DNA from 2 places in the Sporosarcina sp. E16_3 genome. Region 2 is predicted to be linked to the other one. Evidence: a T-box and tRNA genes for the amino acid it is inferred to sense, from the RefSeq annotation. Region 2 holds a T-box; the other holds one or more tRNA genes.
The links. The T-box of region 2 lies ahead of alaS (alanine--tRNA ligase). A T-box ahead of a tRNA ligase gene usually reads a tRNA of that ligase, here a tRNA-Ala.
Positions count from the first base shown of each region.

Region 1: it encodes a tRNA-Ala, which carries the amino acid that the T-box ahead of alaS (alanine--tRNA ligase) is inferred to sense. The anticodon was not compared.

Region 1 is NZ_JADPRX010000006.1:70,961-79,064, forward strand. It holds gene I2483_RS06310 (ABC transporter ATP-binding protein) at 98-1,840, shown strand; gene I2483_RS06315 (ABC transporter ATP-binding protein) at 1,821-3,650, shown strand; gene I2483_RS06320 (YusW family protein) at 4,207-4,611, opposite strand; gene I2483_RS06325 (YusW family protein) at 4,763-5,233, opposite strand; gene I2483_RS06330 (DUF2804 domain-containing protein) at 5,382-6,401, opposite strand; tRNA gene I2483_RS06335 (tRNA-Ala) at 6,470-6,542, shown strand; gene I2483_RS06340 (sensor domain-containing diguanylate cyclase) at 6,752-8,104, shown strand, end outside.
Region 2 is NZ_JADPRX010000035.1:32,370-40,473, reverse strand. It holds gene alaS (alanine--tRNA ligase) at 1-2,535, opposite strand, end outside; T-box leader at 2,746-2,953, opposite strand; gene recD2 (SF1B family DNA helicase RecD2) at 3,016-5,466, opposite strand; gene I2483_RS16505 (tetratricopeptide repeat protein) at 5,482-6,147, opposite strand; gene mnmA (tRNA 2-thiouridine(34) synthase MnmA) at 6,161-7,282, opposite strand; gene I2483_RS16495 (cysteine desulfurase family protein) at 7,306-8,104, opposite strand, start outside.

The DNA.
Region 1 (8,104 bases), on a different contig from region 2:
TCAGTCGATTTGACTATACACAACTTGGTCGCTGTGGCATAATAAGTTCTATCGAGAAGTAATTCGTGAAACGAAAGAGTTTTTGGGGGTCAAAAAGATGAAAACAGTTTTTTCATATGCGTTGCCATATAAATGGCCTATCGTCATAGCATTATTTCTTATGTTACTGGAATTATCTGTCGAGCTAATTCAGCCGCTACTCATCAAAAAAATTATAGATGATGGCATCATGGCGGGGAATGAGGCTGTTATCTGGACGTGGGGAAGCGTTATGATGGCACTGGCGTTTGTCGCTTTCTTTTCGGGGGCCATCAATTCATTCTTCGCTGCACATGCGGCACAAAGTTTTGGATTTGATTTGAGACAGGCATTGTTTCGCCAAGTACAAGCGTTTTCCATGGCGACTTTTCTTCGGTTCCCGACATCGGGACTCATCACACGCTTGACAAGTGATGTCACGATGGTTCAAAACGTCCTGTTTATGGGACTTCGGATCATGATGCGTGCACCATTGCTCGTAATTGGAAGTCTGATTATGGCCTTTTTCGTCAATGTAAAATTGGCATTATTCCTTGTAATTGGGGCACCATTTTTGCTGATTTTTCTTTATTTTATGGCGAAAAAAGGGGTCAGTTATTTTTCGCTTGTACAGCGCAGGCTTGACCGAGTAAACCGTGTCATTCAAGAAAACTTACAGGCTGTACGGCTTATTAAAGCGTTTTTACGCGGGGCTTATGAAGCAAGCCGCTTCTCGAAAGTATCTGATCTGTTAAGAACAGATACCGTCAAAGCGATGCGGATGATGGAACTTATCTTGCCAATCCTGTTGTTTGTTATGAACGTCAGTTTGATGGCCGTACTCTGGTTCGGTGCAATTGAAGTGCGTGATGGCGGCGCGCAAGTAGGAGAACTAGTAGCAATTGTAAACTATGCAATGCGCATGACGGGTGCGTTTTCGATGTTCTCATTCATCATTGTGGCATTCTCGCGTGCAAAAGCATCTTCCGAACGAATGGAAGAAGTGCTGATTGCGAATGAAGGCTTGGAGATCAATAGTTCGGAAAGTACAGGACTATTACGTAATGAAGGCGATTTGGAATTCGAAAACGTATCGTTCATGTATCCGGGCAAGGTGGAACCGATATTAGCTAACGTGTCGTTCCACGTTTCACCGGGAGAAAAACTAGCTATTATGGGAGCAACTGGGTCCGGAAAATCTACATTGCTTAATCTAATTCCCCGTATATTTGAAAAAACACAAGGGAAGATCTATGTCAGTGGAACTGAAGTAGAGGACTGGCCACTGAAAGATTTGAGGGATACAATCGGACTCGTGCCACAGCAATCGATTTTATTCACAGGGTCGATTTTGGATAACTTGTCATGGGGCGATATGGGGGCGGATGTCGACGAACTGGAAGAGGCGGCAAAAAAAGCACAAATCCATGAATCAATTGATCTGTTCCCGCTAAAATATGGGACACGTGTCGGCCAGAAAGGTGTCAACTTATCGGGTGGTCAGAAACAGCGACTATCCATTGCAAGGGCTCTCGTTCGAAAACCATCAATCTTAATCCTAGATGACAGCACAAGTGCGCTTGATGTAAAAACGGAAACGGCACTATGGGATGCACTTGAAGGGGAAGAAGCGACTATGCTCGTTGTCACACAAAAAATCCGGACCGCACAAGGCGCGGACAAAATTCTTCTATTAGATGAAGGGCAAGTTGTTGGCTACGGAACACATGACGACCTGATGGAGCAATCCGCACTGTACCGGAAAATCGCGGAATCCCAATCCGATGAGGAGGTGGCGGCCGATGTTACGCGCAATTCGTAAACCGTTCGGCTACGAGCCGATTCTATCAAAGGAAGATATTAATGGCACCGGGAAGAAGAAAAAAGAACGTGCTAGTAACTGGAAATCAGTTCTTTACCGGATATGGCAACTTGTCGATGAACAGCGGGGCCTGCTAATTGCTGTGCTCGCACTTGTTTTCGTCAGTTCAATCCTGGCGCTGCTCGGCCCATTGATGATTGGTAAAATTATTGATAACTATATTATTCCAATGAAATTCGCGGGTTTAGGCGGCAGTATCGGGTGGCTTATCGCTATCTATATAGGCTTATCACTTGCGATGTATTTCCAAAACTATTGGATGGTTGGCATCGCACAACAAACCGTTTTCCGCTTACGGACGAGCTTGTTTGCCCATCTTCAGAAGTTGCCAGTCACATTTTTTGATAAACGGCAGCACGGTGAACTGATGAGCCGAATTACCAACGATATTGAAAACGTTAGCCAAACGCTGAACTCATCTTTCATCCAAGTATTTTCAAGCATCTTGACGCTGACCGGAACGTTCGGGGTCATGCTTTACTTAAGCCCGTTATTGACACTGCTGACGATGATCATTGTTCCAGTGATGTTCGTAGCGATTCGGTGGATTACGCGCCGTACGGGGCCTTTATTTAAAGAACAGCAGCAAGCAGTGGGCGAGTTAAACGGAATGATTGAAGAAACAATTTCCGGTCAGCGCATTGTCAAAGCATTTTCACAGGAAGAACGTGTAATGGAAGAGTTTGCGCAGAAGAGTGACCGACTTCGACGAACCGGTTTCTGGGCGTTGACTTACTCTGGTTTTATCCCCAAAGTGATGAATATGTTAAACAACGCGAGTTTTGCGGTCGTTGCAGGGGTGGGTGGATTGCTTGCGTTAAGAGGGGACGGCGTTGTAACGGTCGGGACAATCGTCATCTTCTCGGAATTTGCACGCCAGTTCACACGTCCGCTTAATGATCTTGCCAACCAATTTAACACAGTGCTGTCGGCAATCGCGGGAGCGGAGCGAGTCTTTAAGATTATGGATGAAACGGTCGAGAAGGATGAGGCGACAGAAAATGAGGATAGGATCCTCAGGGGAGACGTCGAATTCCGCAATGTATCCTTCGGTTATGCAGTCGAAACGGACGGCTATACAATTAACGATTTATCATTTCATGTGAAGGCGGGAGAAACAGCGGCATTTGTCGGGGCTACTGGCGCAGGGAAGACAACGATTATGCAGTTGCTTGCTAGGTTCTATGAAGTCGATAAAGGAGAAATCTATATCGACGGTATTCCGATTAGCAAGTTGCCACGGAAAACACTTCGTAGCCAGACGGCATTTGTTTTGCAAGACCCATTTCTTTTTGAAGCAACAGTCCTTGAAAATATTCGTTATGGAAAACTTGACGCCACAGACGAAGAAGTCATCAAGGCGGCAAAACAGGCCAATGCGCATAGTTTCATTAGTCGGCTGGAGGATAGCTATGACACTGTATTAACGGCTGATGGCGGCGAAATTTCACAGGGGCAGAAGCAGTTGCTGTCAATTGCGAGAGCGCTCGTTGCAGATCCAGTACTTCTCCTTCTCGATGAAGCCACGAGCAGTATCGATACGGTTACGGAGCTAGAAATCCAAGAAGCACTCGATCGCCTTATGGAAGGCAGGACCAGTTTTGTTATTGCACATAGACTGAACACCGTAAGAAAAGCCGACACCGTTTATGTTATGGAGCAAGGGGAACTAATAGAGTTTGGAAACCAAGAAGAATTGATCGAACGACAAGGTGTTTTTTACAATATGTTGCTGGAATCGAAAGTATAGAAAAGCGTAAGCGGCCTGCCTAGACGCGGCAGGCATAAGGCGTGCCGGCGGAGTGGCGTACTTTGCCACAAAGCTGGTATGACTTATGACCCGAGCGTTTGGCCGCTGGAGTCTGGACAGTATAGAAAAGCGGAAGCGCCTGGGTAGCTCGTGAAGGAAAAAGGGAAAGATCCGGAAGCCGCTCTTTGGCTTTTGGTTCTTTCATCTTTACCACAGCGAGCTAGGCGCTGGAGTCTAGACAGTATAGAAAAGCGGAGGCGGCCGTGTAGCTCGTGAAGGAAAAAGGGAAAGACCCGGAAGCCGCCCTTTGGCTTATGGATCTTTCATCTTTACCACAGTGAGCTAAGCGCTGGAGTGTAGACAGTATAGAAAAGCGTAAGCGCCTGTGTAGCTCGTGAAGGAAAAAGGGAAAGACCCGGAAGCCGCCCTTTGGCTTATGGTTCTTTCATCTTTACCACAGCGAGCTAGGCGCTGGAGTCTAGAGAGTATAGAAAAGCGAAAACAGCACAAAAAAGGCTGCAAGGGATGTTGTGTCCTTGTAGCCTTTTCTGTAGTCTCATAATTTTTCTTCAAACTCTAGCTTTGTACCATCGTCATATTCGATTTCAAGTTTGAATTTCGAAAAATTATCGACATCGACCGCCTTCAATACTTTATCAATTACATCTTGTTGCGATTGATCTTTTGTGAGTTCTATTTCTGTGAAAATTTTATTGAGCTCATCCATCGCGGGATCACCTTTAAGTTTAATTTTGTGAGCTTTATTTATATATTCCGCTTCAATCTTATTTGTTTTCATTTTGTACTCAGCTTTAACATCCTCTTCGCCACTCACATCGATTTTAAGTTCGAATTTAGTGAAACCGTATGCAGTGTCCGTGTTATGTACCTTTTTTCCACATCCGCCTATAATCAAAGCCGTGGCTAAGATCACGAGTCCAAACAGTTTTAGTTTAATCAAATCTACACATCCCTTTTTTTTTGTTTTCCACTATAATATTTTGACCCTAATCTCGTAAGATTAAACAATAAGGATTTTATGAAATGAAAAAAACCAGCATCTTAGCTGGTTTTAAAATAAAATATGATATATATTCTAGCTCTTTCAACCATCACTTAACATCTTCGATATTGAGTAACGTACCATCGTCAAAATCGACTTCAAGGTCGAATTTTGAGTAAGTTTCCAACCCAAACCATTGGAGAACCTTATCAATCACTTCTTGTTGAGGTGTATCTTTTGTAATACGAATTTCTATGAACATTTTGTTGAGCTCATCCATCGCTTTATTATCTTTTAGCTTGATATTCTGCAGTTTATTTTCATAATCTGCATTCGCTTTTTTTGTCACATCGTAATTAGCGTCAATTGCATCTTTGCCATCGACGTCGATTTCAAGATCGAATGACGTAAAACCGTATCCATCGCCAGTTTCGATGGATCCACCGACTTTCTCATCTTCATTAATAATTACTGCTTCTTCGCGGTTTGGCTTATCTGCATTCTTCCCGAAGTTGCCGCATCCGCCCATTAGCAATGCACCTGTAATAACGATTGTACCTACTGCATTCAATTTCCTCAAAAAACTCACTGCCTTTCGGATCTGGTGTCTTATCTATTATTTTGCCTAAAAACCTACATTCTAAACAAAATACGTACACAAATAAAAAAACCGGCATTTTAGCCGGCTAGTAAAAGGAATGTATAATGTGCAAATTCAATCGAGTTACTTACCATTTCGCGATATGTTCTTCCGTGGTGCCAAGCATGTTGCGAATTTGTAGGATGGAGCCGTCATGTAAGCGTACTGTCCCGTTGAAGTAACCGACTACTTGATGGACTTCCGTGCGTACGAGTCGGACATTCGTAATAGAAACACGTTCAAAAAAAGGTGTAAATGTTATATTGACGGTGTCTGAAAACTTCGTTCGAATTTTCCAAGGCAACATGAAGTTTTTATTATTGTATGTAAACAGAACATCCTCATGAATTTTGGTCATCAAACCATCAACGAACACCGCATTTTCAGTCATGCCTGTCCCATCCGTCCATTTACCACCGAAATTAAGTCCAATGCGACGACCACCAAGTCGCTGCGAAGCCATCGCCCAGTTCCATTCTGCTTTTCGCGGCCATATACCTCTACCATAATCGAGAACAGCAAAACTATAATCTGGATTGAAATCATACCGTTTGTCGCCGATTTTAACGAACCCGGATGTTGGCAATGAATGGTGCTTAGCCGTGAACTGGAAAATGTCCCTGCTCCTTGGTATAACAACATTCAATGATTCATCGGCAACTGGATGACCAATGTGGAAATCTGCATGCAATACTTCATTGTCGAAGTCTGGGATGGTCACGGACAGATGCGTTTCGCCTTGAATATGTAAGATCTGAACAGTTAGGTTGTCATTCACGAATTTAACGCCATCCAGAACGTTTTCAGGCATCTTCACATTGCGCCCAATTGGAATCGTTATCTGTTTTTCGTAAAATCGTTGTGTTTCATAATCTAAAATATAGACAAAGCAGACAGCTGCATAATCGAGATGGCTAATCGTTGCGGAAAATAACAAATCTTCCCCGTACACACACCAATAATTCCACTTCTTCTTGCGCATGAAGTGGTTCTTGAGATTGCTCTGGATGAAAGGCTGACGTGCGAAGCCGATTGCTTCTGGATTCAATAACCCTTTGTCGTCACATAACGCAACAGGTTCGGTAATTTCTCTTTCTGCATGCTGCATATAGACTTCCCCCTGCCTATTGTCTTTTTCGAATCATCTTGCTATACTTCTTATTGTATCAAAGATACGGGGCATTAGCTCAGCTGGGAGAGTGCTTCGCTGGCAGTGAAGAGGTCAGGGGTTCGAGCCCCCTATGCTCCATATAGTTTTAAAATACGTAGAACCCTTGATGTATAAGGGTTCTTTTTTTTTAGGAATTGTTAGTTCATAGCAATTTTACTTGCAAGCAAAATTAAAAACTTACTATTTCTTTACCTCTATGCTTTAATAGTACTTTATAGTGGGAGTATATTGAAATATGAAAATTTAGGTAGAAATGCACTACTGTTTTTTGAGAAAGGAAATTCTGAATGGTCGGGGAAATTATGTTGCCTTTTGATACCTCTTTGGCAGAAGTGCTCGTAGATATGGTGTTTATCGTGAAAGTTGAAGAAGATTTTACCTTTACCTATGCCTTTTTTAATCGCGTTGCAATTGAGAAAACCAACTTGGACCAAAATGCTATCGGCAAAACATTTAGTGAAGTGCATGATGAAGAACTTAGTATTTTATTGAACGCCGAATATGGAAAAGTATTGAACACTAACAAAACGACGACTTATGAAGACTCCTATAAATCGCCTTCAGGAATTAGACGTTATTCTGAGGCTAGATTGACACCCTTATTCGACAAGACGGGCGCATATACGCATATTGTCGGCGTTGTGAAAGACGTTACAAATGAAAAAGTTGCGAAATTGGAAAGTGAAGATTCGTGGAATAAGCTTGTTGAAAGTAAATCACGTTATCGCTCGTTGTTCGAGAATAATACTGATGCCGTTTTTACGACGGATTTAAGTGGAGTTATTCTGAGCGGTAATACGGCTGTTGAAAAAATCAGTGGCTATCCACTAGATGAATTAAAAGGTAGGGCACTTATCGAATTCCTTGATACAAGTGATCCTGTTTTTTCCATTAAATCATTTCAACAGGCATTGGAGTACGGGCTTAATGATTATCGTATAACCTTTCTTGAGAAATCAGGCGCGAGTGTCAGCTGTCTCGTCAACTTCACACCGATTGAAGTGCGGGATAAAGTCGTAGGCATTTATGCAATTGTGAAGGATTTAAGAGAACTGGATGACATGAGCAATAAATTCGTTGAAAGCGAAAAGCATTTTCGAATCATTGCAAAGAATGTCCAGGACGTCATCGTGTTGATAAATGACAAGCAGGAGTACCTTTACGTTTCTCCATCTAGTAACCAAATTTATGGGTACGATTCCACAGAATACACTGCAAAATCATTGTCTTGGCATGTGCATCCGGAAGATGTTTCTCGCATGGAACAAAATTTTGTACAGGCACTTCGGGAAGGAACAACATGCAGTATACGTTTGAGGATAAAGCATAAATTTAATGGATGGCTTTGGTCGGAATTAAAAGCCACCCCAGTTTATGATGAACGGAATAAGTTTAAACATATGGTGATAATTATCCGCGATATTACGTTACAAAAAAAGCATGAAGAGCAACTTGAGTATTTTGCATACCGTGATTTTTTAACGAATTTACCCAATCGTCGATTTTTCACAGATCAGCTACTAATGGAATTGGATCATTTTCAGAATGGGGGTAATGGTTTTACGGTATTTCTTTTGGATATCGACCATTTCAAAGGTATCAATGATCAATATGGCCATGAAATAGGTGACTGTGTAATC
Region 2 (8,104 bases):
TTTTCCATCGCATTGTGTAGCTACGTGATTGACGATCTTCCCTGCATGATAGTTCCCTGATTTTAAATCTTCTGTCACGCCTGATACTAGCATAACTTTGCCGTCTGCCGCTGCACCTAGGACAATGATTCCTTTTGATAACTTCTGTTTCATTTCGTCCATCATCTGGCGTAGGCCATTATTATCTTTCACATCCACACGTGCAGAGATAACTGTAACGTCATCGATTTGCTGCGCAGAAGCCATGATATCCGCCACTTGACTGTTTCCAAGTTTAGCAGATAGTGATTCATTTTCACGTTGAAGTTCTTTCATATCAGCTAACACTGACCCAATTTTCGCCACGACGTCTTTTGGATTCGATTTTAAAAGGCTTGCAGCGTTAACCAGTACTTCCTCTTCATCTTTGAATGAACGGTAGGCCATCTGCCCCGTAAGTGCTTCAATGCGTCGTGTGCCTGCACCGATTCCACTTTCAGATACAAGTTTGAACAAACCGATAACAGACGTTGAAGCGACGTGACAGCCTCCACAAAGCTCCAATGAGTAATCTCCAACTGAAACAACGCGAACCACTTTGCCATATTTTTCACCGAAGAGCGCCATTGCACCAAGTTTTTTGGCTTCGTCAATCGGTCTTTCTGCAATATCGACAGCGATGTCTTCCCAGACTTTTTGATTGACAATCTGTTCGATTTTCTCAAGCTCTTCTTTCGTCACTTGACCAAAATGCGAGAAGTCGAAACGAAGACGGTCAGGACCGACGTAAGAACCTGCCTGGTTAACATGTTCCCCAAGTACTTCTTTCAATGCTTTGTGAAGAAGATGCGTCGCCGTGTGATTTCGAACCGTTAGTTTGCGGGCCTCTTGGTTCACTTCCGCTTGAACGGCTGCACCTTTATGCATTTCACCTGAACGAATGATTGCCGTATGCAAGTTTTGACCGTTAGGTGCCTTCTGTACGTCTTTGATATCTGCAACAAATGTTTCGCCGCTAATTGTTCCATTATCCGCTACTTGTCCGCCACTTTCCGCGTAGAATGGAGTGCGATCCAAGATGAATTGAATTTCGTCACCTTCCGATGCAGTGTCAACTAATGTACCTGCCTGTAAAAGTGCGACAACTGTTGCATCGCATTGCAGTTGATTGTACCCAATGAATTCGCTTGAATCGTGAATTTCACCAAGCACGCCCGACTGAACATGCATAGAATCGACGTCTTGACGAGCTGCACGCGCACGCTTACGTTGGCTGTCCATTTCCGAATCGAACCCAGCCCGATCAACAGTAACCCCTGCTTCTTCAGCGAATTCTTCTGTCAACTCGAACGGGAAGCCATATGTGTCATAGAGACGGAATGCGATAGCTCCTGGAACGATAGGGGTTCCAGATGATTTTGCAGTGTCGATCACACCAGAAAGGATTGTCATTCCATCCGTTAACGTTTCATGGAAGCGTTCCTCTTCGTTTTTAATAACTTTCATGATGAACTCTTTCTTGTCAGTCACTTCGGGATAGAAGTCTTGCATGATTTCTCCTACAACTGGTACAAGTTCGAACATAAACGGCTTGTTGATGCCAAGCTGTTTCGCAAAACGAACGGCTCTGCGCAGCAATCTTCTAAGCACATAACCGCGGCCTTCATTGGACGGAAGTGCTCCGTCACCAATTGCGAAAGCAACTGTACGAATATGGTCAGCAATTACTTTGAATGCCATATCTTTTTGTTCATCTGCACCATATTTCTCTTCGGAAAACTTTTCGATGGCATGCATGATTGGGATGAAAAGATCCGTATCGAAGTTGGTCGGAACGTTTTGGATGACGGATGCCATCCGCTCAAGACCCATCCCTGTATCGATGTTCTTTTTCGGCAAAGGTGTATATGTATTATCCGGATTATGGTTAAATTCCGAGAATACTAGGTTCCAAATTTCTAGGTAACGTTCATTTTCCCCACCTGGATATAGTTCGGGATCAGAGAAATCATCGCCGTATGCCGGTCCACGGTCGTAGAAAATCTCTGAGTTCGGACCACTAGGACCTTCCCCGATGTCCCAGAAGTTTCCTTCAAGACGGATGATACGATCTTCTGCAATACCAACCTTATCACGCCAAATCATATATGCTTCTTCATCTTCTGGGTGGATTGTGATGGATAGGAGTTCTGGATCAAAACCAATCCACTTTTCATTTGTTAGAAATTCCCACGCATGGACGATTGCTTCTTCTTTGAAATAATCCCCAATTGAGAAGTTGCCTAGCATTTCGAAAAATGTATGGTGACGTGCTGTTTTCCCAACGTTTTCAATATCATTTGTACGGATTGATTTTTGTGCATTGACGATACGTGGATTTGTCGGAACTACGCGTCCATCAAAGTATTTTTTTAGCGTTGCAACACCGCTGTTAATCCAAAGAAGTGATGCATCATCGATTGGTACAAGTGGTGCAGACGGTTCAACACTGTGACCGTGTTCCTTGAAGTAGTCCAAAAACATGTTACGAATTTGTGACGTTGTTAGTTTTTTCATGAGTGAATCCTCCTTTTTAATTGAAAACGTGTAGATTTCGGGTGGTAGCTTCTTATTGCAACTTTTGATTTCTAATTGCAACTCGGGAAACGTAATTGCAACTTCGAAATTCTAATTGCAATCAAAGGAACGCAGCCTAAGTGCGCGACGTCCTGTCGCAAAGGCTGCACACCCGCGTCCTGCGGGCGCAAAAAAATCCCCGCCCCTAATGCAAGGGACGAAGATTTTAGTCTCGCGGTACCACCCTAATTACCGGACTAATTGAATCCGGCATCTCTGGTTGCCTTAACGCGGCGGACGGCAGGAATGAGCTGCACTCAGGAGTAGCTTTTCAACATTTTTTCTCGAGAACCCTTTCAGCCAAGGGGCTCCTTTCTGGACGAGTAAACTTGCCTACTTTCTCCGTCAACGTATTACATATGATTGGTTTGTCTCGAATCAGCATTTCTAATTGGATTATAGAAAAGTTCCGCCTTATTGTCAATCTGAAGCTTCAAGAAATTCATATGGGGTTACCCCTTTCATGCCAATCAGCGGATCAATTGTCAGGAAAGTATCCATGGTAAGTGCAAAAATGATCGATTTCGAATCCATCGAACTTACATTCGACTCATTAGAAACCTCTGCATTTTTGTGTTCTGAAGCCTCTGCAGCCACCGGTTCAACGACATCGCCATTTAGACGTTCTTTCAGCGTCGTCTGTCTTTCCAATTCGTCCGTTCGCGCGATACCCGCCCTGAACTCTTCAGGCTCACCGCAGAGGATAAGGAAGTTTTTCGCACGAGTGATGCCTGTATACAGCAAATTACGTCGTAGCATTTTACGATGACCACGGACGATCGGCATTATAACAATCGGGAACTCACTGCCCTGGGATTTATGAATCGAACAGCAATAAGCAAGTGTCAGCTGGTTGAGATCATTGCGTTCATAGGTGACTTCAATGCCATCGTACGAAACCACTAGCAATTCTTTTTTATCGATGGTTTCTTTCGCTTTGATAATCGCAATGACTTCACCCATATCACCGTTGAAAACATTACTCTCAGGTTGATTGACAAGCTGTAGCACTTTATCACCAATTCGGTAAATCGCTTCACCAAAAACAACTTCTTTGCGTTTCGGTCCTGGCGGATTGACCATTTCTTGAATCATTTTGTTTAAACCATCAATTCCCGCCGGCCCCCTATACATCGGTGCAAGAACTTGGATATCTTTAATAGGGTGGCCTTTGGCAATGGCATTTTTCACAACTTGCTGGACAACTTCGAGTATTCGATCGCTGCCCGCTTTGATAAATGAACGATCCGATGTTTTCTTCGTAATGTCGTCTGTCCATTCTGACCTCTTAATCATATGAGCCATCTCAATAATTGACGAGCCTTCACTTTGACGGAATACTTCAGTCAGCTCAATGACAGGAACTTTGCCAGAATCTAGCATATCTCGAAGCACTTGACCGGGTCCTACAGGCGGTAGCTGGTCTTGGTCCCCAACAAATAGCAATTGGACATCATTGGCAAGCGCCTTTAATAGCTGATGAGCGAGCCATGTATCGACCATCGACATTTCATCGATAATAATGAGGCGACCTTCAACTTCCCGCTCTGTCTCTTCATCCTTTTCTTGCCCATTGAATCCAAGCAACCGGTGAATTGTCATCGCAGGTAATCCAGTTGATTCCGACATACGCTTAGCTGCACGTCCAGTCGGCGCGGCTAACACAATCGGAAAGGGTTCTTTCTTTTTGGCATACTCTTTAGGATCGAGCGATAATCCATGAAGTTCTGCATAGACTTCGACAAAACCACGAATAACAGTCGTTTTCCCGGTTCCGGGACCTCCCGTTAAGATCATTAATGGCGAATGAAGCGCAGTTTCAATCGCTGCCACTTGCGTCTCCGCATAATTGACGCCGAGCCGCTCTTCCACTTCCCCAACCGCTTTTCTTATTTCAGACACAGGAAATTGATCCGCTGTGTCATTTTCCATAATCCGCTCTAGCTTCGCAGCGATGCCGATTTCTGAAAAGTATAGGGAAGGTATGTATAATCTTCGTTCTTCAGCAGATAGTTTCCCTTCCTCGACAAGCACAATAATTGCCTGGGAAATATCAGCAAATGGTATGTCAATGCGCTGGCTCATTTCTAGCAGACGTTTGACATCAGGCATAACGGCTTCCGCTTCAACGTATACATGACCCGCTGATTGCACGGCCTGGTTCATCGAATGAAGAATGGCTGCTTTGATTCTTGAAGGATGGTTTCCTGTAATACCTAGATTCTTACCGAGTTCGTCCGCACGCTGGAAGCCTACCCCTTCGATTTCTTCAATAAGCCGATACGGATTTTCAGTCAGCAATGAAACCGATTCTTCACGATACTTTTGATAAATACGCATAGCAATTTGCGGTCCGAATCCCCATTCATTCAATTGGATAATTGTCCGCTCAAGCCCCATATTTTGTTCGAGGACAGAGACAATCGTTTCTTTTCTCTCATCGGATAACTTTGGTACCGTACCAAGGACAGATGGATCGTCAAGGATCTTTTTAATAGCATCCTTGCCGAGCTTTTTGACAATTGTTTGAGCTGTTTTCATCCCGATGCCCGGAAACAAATCACCTGACAAATAATGGACCAGCCCTGTTTCAGTTGCAGGCATCTCTTTCGAAAAAGTATGCACATCGAACTGCGCACCATATGTCGGGTGAGTAACGAGCTTACCTGTGAATTTGTAGTCATCTTCCGGATTTAGCTGTGGAAAACTGCCTTTAACGATGATTTCTTTATCTTCATTCCCACTATTGGTTTCACGAACTTTTAATTTCGCGATTGTAAAAAGGCTGTCGGGGTTATGGAAGATTGTCACGACTGGTCGTCCAATCAAAAAGATTTCATCCGCATTTCCCGCCATGTTGTTCCCTTCCATCACCGCCACCCCTTCTTATTTTCCTTCTTCGCCCAGCTTGATCATGTCATATATATAGCGTGCCTGAATATGCTCTGGATCGATTGTGAATGCTTTTTCAAGATGATCAAGCGCATCTTGTTTCTGTTCTGTCGACACTGCATATAAAAAACCTAGGTTATAATGTGCATCGGCACTTGCGTCGTCCTGTTCGATGATGAATTTAAATTCATTCCCAGCTTCTTTAAATAACTCCAAATTAGCGAGAACAATCCCGTATGATAACCGGATTTCAAGATCATCCGGTGCCAGTTCTGTCGCCCGTTGCAAATAAGGCAACGCTAATTTCTCATTACTCGAACGTTCGAGACTCTTCCCGAGCATGAAATATGCGTCCGCCTCTTCAACACCTTGACGGATTGCTTTTTCATATAACTTTGCCGCCTCCTCAAAACGATCTTTATTGTAATAAAGATTGGCAAGACCGTAAAACGCAGTGCCAGCTTCAGCATCAAGCGTAATCGCCTTTTGGAAAAACGGTTCTGCCCTTTCAGCATCTCCAAGTGAAGCAAAAACATTCCCTAAATTGATATAACCGACTGCATTTTCAGGTTCCTTCTCGACACCTTGCATAAATGATTCGACTGCTTTTTCATATTCGCCATTCTGTAATGCGGCGATTCCAATTTCATTGTATTCCATAGTTAACTTCCCCTTATCCAACATAGTCAAGTTGTTTGCCGTTTTTGAAAACTGTATCGATTGTTCCCCCGCCAAGACATTCGTCTCCGTCATAGAAAACGACGGCTTGTCCAGGTGTAATTGCACGCACTGGTTGTGCAAAGTGGACGATTGCATGTCCGTCTTCAGTCATTTCAACTGTAACGTTTGTATCCGGTTGACGGTAGCGGAATTTCGCTGTACAACTGAACGTTTTCGGAAGTTCACGTACAGTCGAAAAACTGACGTCAATTGCTGTCAAACTGTCGGAATAAAGTGCATCGTTATCGAAGTTTTGACCAACTAGAAGGACATTTTTTTTCAAGTCCTTGCCGATAACAAACCAAGGTTCTCCGGCTCCGCCAATTCCAAGGCCGTGACGCTGACCAATTGTATAGTACATAAGCCCATCATGACGGCCTACAGTTTCGCCTTCCATCGTCGTCATATCTCCTGGTTGAGCAGGAAGATATTGACCAAGGAATTCCTTGAAATTCCGTTCTCCTATGAAACAAATACCCGTGGAATCCTTTTTCGCTGCTGTCGAAAGTCCTGCTTCAACCGCTTTTTCACGTACAGCACTTTTTTCCATATTACCAATCGGGAACATTACTTTTTGTAGCTGATCTTGTGTTAATTGATTCAAGAAATAAGTTTGGTCTTTATTTGCATCTTTCCCGCGCAACATTGACACGCCACCATCTACTTCTACGACTTGTGCATAATGACCCGTTGCTAAATAATCTGCACCAAGACTCATTGCGTGCTCTAGAAACGCTTTAAACTTGATTTCTTTATTACACATGACATCAGGATTCGGTGTACGCCCCGCTTTATATTCTTCAAGGAAATACGTAAATACTTTATCCCAATATTGTTTTTCGAAATTGACCGCGTAATACGGTATTCCGATATCATTACAAACACTGATAACATCTTCATAATCTTCAGTCGCGGTACAGACACCAAATTCGTCTGTGTCATCCCAGTTTTTCATAAAAATACCGATAACTTCATAGCCTTGTTCTTTCAGCAATAGTGCTGCAACGGACGAATCTACGCCGCCCGACATTCCTACTACGACGCGCGTTTCTGCTGGTGATTTAATTGTTTTCATTCTATTTTTCATCCTTTATAGTTTCATTTCACAGACCGTTTGACGATTTCAGCCGTAAGTTCGGCTGCTTCCTTAATCGTTTCCTCTGTAAGACCGAGGCCAAAACTAAATCGGACCGAATTTCGTAATTTGGAAGAACCTTCACCGAACATGGCTGTCAAAACATGCGACGGATCGAGTGAACCCGCAGTGCATGCAGACCCACTGGACACGGCAATACCTGCCATATCAAGATTCACTAGAAGTGATTCAATATCTGTCCCCGGGAAGCTTATGTTCAGTATTTGCGGAAGTTTTTCCGCAGTTTTCACGTTCATTTCGTAAGTGACATCTGTTTGATCAAACACGTCAATCATAATGGCCGCGTAGTTAGAATAATTTGCAGTGTTTTGTTCCATCGCCTGTTGCGCAATTAATACCGCTTCAGCAAAAGCAACAATTGCTGGAATATTTTCGGTTCCTGCTCTCCGTTTGCGTTCCTGTTCGCCGCCGAAAAGAACTGGTGTTGTATCAAGTCCTTTACGCTGATAAAGGAAACCTATTCCTTTTGGACCGTTTAATTTATGAGCTGAAACGGATAACAGATCAACGCCGAGTTCACCCACATGAAGTGGAACGATTCCATAAGCTTGAACAGCGTCCGTGTGGAAAACGGCTTGGTGTTCTTTCAGCAATGCCCCAATTTCACGAATCGGCTGAATGGTTCCCACTTCGTTATTGCCATACATAATCGAGACGAGAACCGTTTTGTCCGTCAGTGCATTTTTCACTTGCTCCGCAGTTATTTGTCCGTTTTCATCGACTTCCAAGTACGTTACTTCG